One region of the Erwinia wuhanensis genome, then DNA from elsewhere that is predicted to be linked to it. Evidence: predicted binding sites of a transcription regulator. Region 1 holds the regulator's gene; each other region holds the start of a gene.
What was found. Region 1 encodes LexA, which represses DNA repair genes until DNA is damaged. Its sites were predicted from a motif close to TNCTGTATGTACATACAGNA; they were not measured.
Positions count from the first base shown of each region.

Region 2: the regulator LexA is predicted to act here: its motif matches at 1,060-1,079, upstream of uvrB (excinuclease ABC subunit UvrB).
Region 3: the regulator LexA is predicted to act here: its motif matches at 1,723-1,742, upstream of QZH36_RS03715 (metal-dependent hydrolase).

Region 1 is NZ_JAUJUH010000004.1:462,954-466,067, forward strand. Features, by position in the region: gene zur (zinc uptake transcriptional repressor Zur) at 1-364, shown strand, start outside; gene QZH36_RS12730 (CsbD family protein) at 512-721, opposite strand; gene lexA (transcriptional repressor LexA) at 1,369-1,977, opposite strand; gene QZH36_RS12740 (diacylglycerol kinase) at 2,075-2,449, opposite strand; gene plsB (glycerol-3-phosphate 1-O-acyltransferase PlsB) at 2,578-3,114, shown strand, end outside.
Region 2 is NZ_JAUJUH010000002.1:331,288-334,401, reverse strand. Features, by position in the region: gene QZH36_RS05965 (ABC transporter ATP-binding protein) at 1-259, opposite strand, end outside; gene uvrB (excinuclease ABC subunit UvrB) at 1,157-3,114, shown strand, end outside.
Region 3 is NZ_JAUJUH010000001.1:816,862-819,975, reverse strand. Features, by position in the region: gene QZH36_RS03720 (L-cystine transporter) at 1-954, opposite strand, end outside; gene QZH36_RS03715 (metal-dependent hydrolase) at 1,113-1,703, opposite strand; gene hxpB (hexitol phosphatase HxpB) at 2,080-2,751, opposite strand; gene QZH36_RS03705 (YniB family protein) at 2,916-3,114, shown strand, end outside.

The DNA.
Region 1 (3,114 bases):
GCGCGCCAGCGAACCGCAGGCCAAACCGCCCACTATCTATCGGGCATTGGACTTTCTGCTGGAGCAGGGATTCGTGCATCGCGTGGAGTCCACCAACAGCTATGTCGTCTGCCATCATTTCGAAGAGCCTGCGCATACCTCGGCGATGCTGATCTGCGACCGCTGCGGCGGCGTAGCGGAGCAACATGCGGAAGGCGTGCAGGATATTCTGAAGTCCCTGTCGCGGGCAGCGGGCTTTGCGCTGACCAACAGCGTGATTGAAGCGCACGGATTGTGCCAAAGCTGCGTTGAGGTGGAAGCCTGCCAGCATCAGGATGCGTGCCAGCACGATCATACGCTTGGGACAAAAAAGCGCGGTCGTTGAAACGGTCAACCATCAGAATAATTTAAGCGGCGGGATCGCGCCAGACAAAACAACAAGGGCAGCGCCAGAAGCGCTGCCCTTGCTTTAGAAGGCTATCCGGAGAATCGGCCCTGGCAGTGCCAGTCAGCCTTTCCGGGGGCTATCTTATCAGAAACGGTGGTTGTTGCTGGTTTCCCAGTCGCCCAGCTCTTTCTCAGCCTGGTCTTTGGTGTAGCCATAACGTTCCTGAATTTTACCGACCAGCTGATCGCGTTTACCTTCTACGACGGTCATGTCGTCATCGGTCAGCTTGCCCCATTTTTCTTTAAATTTACCTTTTAACTGTTTCCAGTTACCGCCGGCTTCGTCTTTATTCATCTTGTTTCTCCTTAACCTTAGGTGATAACAGCTTATCGTTACAGCAAAACCACTGACAGCAACATAAAACGCTGCCCAAATGCTTAACGTACAGATAATTGTAGTAGAAGATGGCAGGTTTGCACGGCGAGGCGGCGTATTTTTCTAAAAAAAAGCGAAGCGGCACGGGCCGGGCAGCAAAAATCGCGCGGGCTCGGATACTTAAGAAGCGGGAGAACAGAAGCGCTGAGGCGATTTTGCCGGTTCGATCGAAGGGAGCGGGAAGCGACGGATGCCAACAGAGAGTAACCGCCCATACGGAATGCCAACACACAATAACGCCAATGCGGAATACCAACAGGCAGTAAATATCAGCGTGGGATACGAAAAGACAATAAACGCTAAATACGAACAGGAGCGGGCATCGATATATGTCGGACAGAACTACGATGGCTTGCGCTCCACAGGAGACATTCAGGCACGGTCAGACAATATGGCAGGGGCAGACAACAACCGTAGGTGCGGTCAGACAATATGGCAGGGGCATACAGCAGAAGGATTCAGACAATATGAGAGGTGCGAAATAAAAGCCGTAGGCGATACGCCCGCCGGTAGAAGCAAGCCTCTGCGTCATCGCAACGACGCAGAGGCGGCACGGCGTCTGGCTATTACAGCCAGCTACCGTTGCGGATCACGCCGACGGCAAGCCCTTCGATAGAGAAGGTATGCTCACGCAGATCCACCACAATCGGCTGGAACTCGCTGTTTTCCGGCAGCAGCTGCACAATGTTGCCCTGCTTTTTCAGGCGCTTGACGGTGACTTCATCATCAATACGCGCTACCACGACCTGGCCATTGCGCACGTCCTGGGTTTTATGAACCGCCAGCAGGTCGCCATCCATAATGCCGATATCCTTCATCGACATGCCGCTAACGCGCAGCAGGAAATCCGCGCCCGGCTTAAACAGATCGGGATCGACCTGGTAATGGCCTTCGATATGCTGTTCCGCCAGCAGCGGTTCGCCTGCCGCCACGCGGCCAATCAGCGGCAGGCCATCGACTTCTTCCATCATCAGGCGGATACCGCGTGATGCGCCGGAAACGATCTCGATAACGCCTTTACGCGCCAGCGCCTTCAGGTGTTCTTCAGCCGCATTCGGGGAGCGGAAGCCGAGCTGAGCGGCAATCTCTGCCCGCGTCGGCGGCATGCCGGTCTGGTTAATATGCTGGCGAATCAGGTCATAGACCTGCTGCTGCCTTGCCGTTAGTGCTTTCATCCCGCCCCCTGGTTGTTTATACAGTCGACTGTGAGTATATACAGGTATTTCGTCAATGAAAACCTCAAGCCGGATAAAAAACCATGGTGATAGCTATTTAGCCCGGCGGCTGGTGAGAAAGCAGAATCGTCAGCCAGACAAAAACCGCTAACAGAATAGCTAACAGCACGGCAGCTGAGCCCATATCTTTGGCGCGCCCGGAAAGCTCGTGGAACTCATTGCCCAGCCTGTCGACCACGGCTTCTATCGCGCTGTTGAGGATTTCCACAATCACCACCAGCGCGACGGAGCCAATCAGCATGACTCTGGCCAAAGGCGTCACGTCCAGCCAGCAGGCGATAATAATCGCCACTACCGCCGCAACCACTTCCTGGCGGAAAGCCGCCTCGTGTTGCCAGGCCGCCCGTAATCCTTTCCAGGAATACCCCGCAGCTTTAATGATCCGCGTTAAACCCGAGGCGTTATTTGCCATAATCAGGGAACCCTTTGTTCTGTTTAGCGTCAATGTCAGGGTAGCGCACATTTTGCAACACCACAGATCTCATGCAAGGATTCTGGTATGCTTGCGGCGCTTTGCTAACAAGAGGCTTTATGTTGTCTATGTCAGGTTGGCGTAACTTATATTACAAATTATTGAATTTACCGGTAAAAATGCTGGTAAAAAGTAAAGCGATCCCTGCCGAGCCGGTCGTTGAGCTGGGGCTGGATACGTCGCGTCCTATTATGTATGTGCTGCCATACGATTCAAAGGCCGATTTGCTGGCGCTGCGTGAGCAGTGTCGCAAAGAGGATCTGCCCGATCCTTTAGACCCGCTGGAGATCGACGGCACGCTGCTGCCCCGCTACGTCTTTATTCATGATGGCCCGCGCGTATTTCCTTATTACGCGGCCAATCCGGAATCCGTAAAGACGTTTCACGACTATCTGGATCTCCATCGCAGCAACCCGCTGCTGGACGTGCAGATGGTGCCCGTCTCGATTATGTTTGGTCGGGCGCCGGGGCGTGAAGTTCAGGGCGAAAGCCAGCCGCATCTGCGCGTGCTGAACGGCATTCAGAAATTTATCGCCGTCCTGTGGCTGGGCCGCGACAGCTTTGTGCGTTTCTCGCCGATGGTGTCGCTGCGCCGTATGGCAACC
Region 2 (3,114 bases), on a different contig from region 1:
GCACATAGCCGATGCCGAGCGCCGCGCGTTTTTCTACCGGCTGCTGCAGCAGATTTTGCGGCGGCAGATTGCCTTCCTGCCACATAATGGTGCCGCTGTTAATCGGCAGGTGGCCCATAATGCAGTTGACCAGCGTGGTTTTCCCCATTCCCGGCCTTCCCAGCACGCCCGTACAGGTGCCCGGCGGCAGTTCCAGATCCACATCCCATAAAATATGATCCTGCCCGTAAAACTGATTTATCGCATGTAAGCTCAGCATCTGACACTCTCCTCCAGACAGTTTTCGAGCGCGCCTTCGTAGCGTGACGAAGGATTGACCATGGACGCAGCGTCCATGGCTTGGGCTTCTCGCTCTGGTATGTTGAAAGCGTGAGGCGGTCAACAGGAACTGCAATTCGCAGGCCAGGTTTTAAAATGCAGAAAAAAACGACCGGCAAATCAGGAAAGCAGGGCGGGTAATTGGTCAGAAAAGGTTAACAATTGCCCACGGAAATTTCCGACTGCACTTTGATGGTGCCCTAAACCCAACATTTATGGTGCAGGCGCCTGCCTGTAAGGCAGATCGGCCGCCCGACCCGCTGAAAAAAAAGCCTTAATGGGGATAGCCCTGAAGGCAGAAGTATGCTTCAGGTCGGACAAGACCGCGCAGGACAGGTAAAAAATTTAAGGAAAAAATTTTTTTTGCGTACGCGCTCACAGGACGCTGCGTTTTATACACAGCAGACGGGTTGGGCGTTGAAATCAGTTATCCACCATTCCTGTGGATAACCATGTGTATGAATGACTGAAAACCTGTAAAAGGCGAGAGCCGGCGCGGCTTAAGCTTGAGTTGGTGCTAAACTCGGCTGAAATAACATTGCGTTAAATTTCAAGGCGTTAGTGAAAATCAAGCGGGGAAGGATCGCAGCATATTTTGCCCGCGCCATTTTGTCAGGATGTCTTGACAAATGTTAAAGTTTCAGTCCGGCTGGGGATAACCCCTTCACTTTCTTGCCGCTTAAGCATCCGTTCAACGCTGTTGGCCCACACGCGCGCTGCCTTCCCTTTGTTCTAATCGATAACTGGAGATATATCCAGTATTTTTTGCTGGCAAAATCGTCATAGCAGAGTAAAATTACCACCCTGTCCGCGCTTTTCATCATCAGGTAGCCATGCAATGAGCAAAGTCTTTAAACTTAATTCCGCCTTTCAACCTTCCGGCGATCAGCCTGAAGCCATTCGCCGCCTTGAAGAAGGGCTGCAGGATGGACTGGCGCATCAGACGCTGCTCGGCGTAACGGGGTCGGGCAAAACGTTTACCGTTGCCAACGTCATCGCCGATCTCAATCGGCCTACGATGGTGCTGGCGCCGAATAAAACCTTAGCGGCGCAACTTTACGGGGAGATGAAGGAATTCTTTCCGGAAAACGCCGTGGAGTATTTCGTCTCCTACTACGACTACTATCAGCCGGAAGCCTACGTGCCCAGTTCGGATACCTTTATCGAAAAGGACGCCTCCGTTAACGAGCATATTGAACAGATGCGTCTGTCGGCGACCAAAGCGCTGCTGGAGCGTCGGGATGTCATCGTGGTGGCGTCGGTGTCGGCGATTTACGGCCTGGGCGATCCGGATTCCTATCTGAAAATGATGCTGCATTTGACGCGCGGCATGGTTATCGATCAGCGCGCCATTCTGCGGCGTCTGGCGGAGCTGCAATACAGCCGCAACGACCAGGCTTTTCAGCGCGGGACTTTCCGCGTACGCGGCGAAGTGATCGATATCTTCCCGGCGGAATCGGACGACTATGCGCTGCGCGTCGAGCTGTTTGACGAAGAGGTCGAACGGCTGTCGATTTTCGACCCGCTGACGGGCCAGATCACCTCGGTGATCCCGCGCTATACCATCTATCCAAAGACGCACTACGTGACGCCGCGCGAGCGCATCATACAGGCGATGGAAGACATTAAAGTCGAGCTGGCCGATCGCCGTAAAACGCTGCTGGCGAACAATAAGCTGCTGGAAGAACAGCGTATTTCCCAGCGCACGCAGTTCGATTTAGAAATGATGAACGAGCTGGGCTACTGCTCGGGCATTGAGAACTACTCGCGCTACCTTTCCGGCCGTGGGCCTGGCGAGGCGCCGCCGACGCTGTTTGACTATCTGCCGGCGGATGGCCTGTTGGTGATTGACGAATCGCACGTCACCATCCCGCAGATCGGCGGCATGTATCGCGGCGACCGGGCGCGTAAAGAAACGCTGGTGGAGTACGGCTTCCGCCTACCGTCGGCGCTGGATAACCGTCCGATGAAGTTTGAAGAGTTCGAGGCGCTGGCGCCGCAGACCATCTACGTTTCCGCTACGCCAGGCAAGTACGAGCTGGAAAAATCGGGCGGCGAAGTGGTGGATCAGGTGGTGCGTCCGACCGGCCTGTTGGATCCGCTGATCGAAGTGCGTCCGGTCGCTACTCAGGTTGACGATCTGCTGTCGGAAATCCGCAAGCGCGTGGCGATTGACGAGCGTGTGCTGGTGACGGTGCTGACCAAGCGTATGGCGGAAGACCTGACCGAGTACCTCACCGAACACGGCGAGCGGGTGCGCTATCTGCACTCGGATATCGACACCGTAGAGCGTGTGGAGATCATTCGCGACCTCCGCCTCGGCAAGTTTGACGTGCTGGTCGGCATCAACCTGCTGCGTGAGGGTCTGGATATGCCGGAAGTTTCGCTGGTGGCGATCCTGGATGCCGACAAAGAGGGCTTCCTGCGTTCCGAACGCTCGCTGATCCAGACTATCGGTCGCGCCGCGCGTAACGTTAACGGCAAGGCTATTCTCTACGGCGATAAAATTACGCCGTCGATGGAAAGGGCGATTGGCGAAACTGAACGTCGCCGCGAGAAGCAGGAGATCTACAACAAGGAAAAAGGCATTGTGCCGCAGGCGCTCAACAAGAAGATCGCCGACATTCTGGAGCTGGGCCAGGGCATCAACAAAAATAAACCGAAACGCCTTAAATCGCCTCGCGATGTGGTGGAGGACGATGCGGCGGTGGTCGATTTATCGCCAAAAGGGTTGCAGAAGCGTATCCGCGAGCTGGAAACGAAAATGCAGGAGCACGCCAAAAACCTGGAGTTCGA
Region 3 (3,114 bases), on a different contig from region 1:
TTCCACGCTCAGCGGAATGGTCGCCGCGCTGGAGCGGCTGGTAAAAGCAAAAGTGATAACCGGCCAGACCTTGCGGAAGAAACGCCTGGGATTGACGCCGTTAACGGAAAGCAGCAGCGCGTGCACCGCAAACATAATCGTCAGGCCCAGATAAGATGCAATGACAAAACTGCCCAGCTTAACGATATCCGCCAGGTTAGAGCTGGCGACCACTTTGGTCATCAGCGCCATTACGCCGTAAGGCGTCAGCTTCATAATCAGACGCACCAGCTTCATCACCCATGCCTGAAGCACGTCGATGGCGGCCAGCACACGCTCGCCTTTCGGTTTGTCGTCACGCAGTAAATGCAGGGCGGCGACGCCCAGGAAAGCGGCAAAAATCACCACGCTGATAATAGAGGTCGGATTGGCCCCGGTCAGATCGGCGAAAGGATTTTTCGGCACGAAAGAGAGCAGCAGCTGCGGCGCGGAAAGGTCGGCCACTTTACCGATATAGTTAGACTGTAGCGCAGACAGGCGCGCGGTTTCCTGCACGCCCTGCACCAGGCCGCTGGCGTTGAGCCCAAACAGCCAGGTAACAAAAACGCCCACCAGCGCGGAAATCGCCGTAGTGAACAGCAGCACGCCGATAGTCAGCACGCTGATTTTGCCCAGCGACGACGCGTTATGCAGACGGGCGACGGCGCTGAGAATCGAAGCGAACACCAGCGGCATGACGATCATCTGCAACAGCTGTACGTAGCCGTTGCCGACAACGTTGAACCAGCTAATGGATTCTTTCAACACCGGGTTATCGGCACCGTAAATAGTGTGCAGGATTAGCCCAAACAGCACGCCTACAACCAGGCCTAGCAGCACTTTTTTCGCCAGGCTCCAGCTGGCGTTGCCGCTTTTAGCCAGTAGCCCCAGCAGCAGAATAAACGCCGCCAGGTTTGCAATTAATGGAAAATTCATCCCCAGATCTCCTTTTTTGACGAGGCATCAGCGGCCTCGTCAGTGAGCTATTTTTATTGCGCATCGGATACGCGTTGGGGGCGATGGTAGCAGCTCGCGGAGAGACGCCCATATAATCAAAAGGAATAGTTTATAATTTATTGAACGATATCGGTGACTTATTGCGCTACCTGGTGATTTATAAAACGCGTAACGCTGTTTTGCACCTGATCGATCATCTGCAGGGGCCAGCTTGCCGCACCAAAAGAGGGCGACCCGGTCGGGAACCATAGCGCCAGCGCAACCAGCGTCAGGCAGAGCATTCGCTCCATCTGGTTGCCGTTGCGGCTGTGCAGCAGCGGCAGGCGAAAACGCCAGCGGCAGGGCCACAGCAGCGGCACGCCGGCAGGGGTAAGCATATCGGCGACAATATGGCTGAGGTAGCCCAGCACCATGCCCTGAAAGACATCGGCAGGCAGCACCCATTCCTGCGGCAGTTTTAGCTGAAGCAGCGCCACGCCACCGATTACGGCCAGCAGGCTGTGGGTAAAGCCCCGATGCCCAAAGGCGCGCGCAATGGGCTGCGACAGCCAGCGAAAACGCTGACCAAGGGTAGAGCGCGGGTGATCGATATCCGGCAGCAGGCAGGTAAGCAGCGTGGCGGGAATAACGTGCCACCAGTCGCCATCACCAAGAACGGGCGTCAGGTCGGCGCGCTTGGCAAAAATCGCGCTGGCGATAGCAAAAATAACGTGGCCTTCGGCCGTCATGGAAAACGCTCGGTAACTGAACTGTCAATGCATCCAGTATAGGGGATATATACAGTAGAATAAATATGTGACGCTGTAACGAAAGGTTAATATTTCCTTTACGTCTGCGCGTTGAGCATGGATAAGAAAACGTAGCGGTTCCAGTTAGTATAAGCGGTTAAGCGCCGTAATGGCATCAATACTCTTGATTAAGGGGCTGGACGCGCAAAGGTCTTCCACCGATTACAGATTTCATTGCCGGGTAGAAAATAGCGAAAGGCTGTATCTGCCTGTTAACATTCAGCTGACGGGAAGCAGCAGGGTCAGCATTTCATTCTGCTTAAAGAAGCCGTACCGCCCGGCCAGTTTACGGCAGGGCGGAAAGCGGACACTGATGTTACTTGCCAAGCAGATGCCTGCTGCCCAGCTCGGTGAGCGAGGCCAGTTTGACGTCGGCCAGCGCCCAGCGCGCATCGTCGGCATAAACGGCCGCAGGCACCACGATTGAGCGCATCCTTGCGGCTTTGGTCGCAATCATACCGTTAACGGAGTCTTCCAGCGTAACGCAGTTAAGCGGATCGATGCCGAGACGGGTGGCCGCGTCCAGATAGACCTGCGGATGCGGTTTGCTGTACGGCAGCGATTCTGCCGAGGCCAGCACTTCAAAATAGTGACGCAGGCCGAACATCGCCAGCACCTTTTCCTGCATAAAAAGCGGCGAGGCGGAAGCCAGCCCAATTTTCAGCCCTTCCGCCTGGCACAGTTTCAGCGCCAGCTCCACGCCGGGCAGCAGCGGCCGCGTCTCCTCGATTAACGTCAGCGCGCGGGTAAGAATACGCTGCGTGACTTCCTCCTGCGATGGCCCGATCCAGGGCAGCGTTTCATACCACATGCGCACAACCTGATCGATGCGCAGGCCTACCGTATCCGGCATCTCGCTTCTGCGGGAAAGATCGACATCCAGCGTAGCGAAAACGTCCAGCTCCGCGCGTTCCCATAGCGGCTCGGAATCAATTAGTAATCCATCCATATCAAAAATTGCGGCTAGCACTGGACGTGAATAAGACATAATGCGGCTCCGTTAGCAGTTTTCTGACACCTTAACATGAAGTTAACAGCCAGAGCATTGCGCGCGTTAATTTGCCTTTTCGCTTACGGGCACACTTTTTTCAGGCACATTTTGCCGGGCAAGGGTAAACTTACAGCCCTCACAGCATAAGGACAGGAGAAAGCATGACTTATCAACAGGCTGGAAGAGTCGCGATACTAAAGCGGATCGCCGGCTGGATTATCTTTATTCCGGCGCTGATTTCCACGCTGGTTTCACTGATGCGTTTTTTGGAAGTGAGTCGTGAAAAGCGCGAAGGGATCAATGCGGTAATGCAGGATTTTTCTCACGTGATGATCGATATGATCCGCTTTAATACCGGCT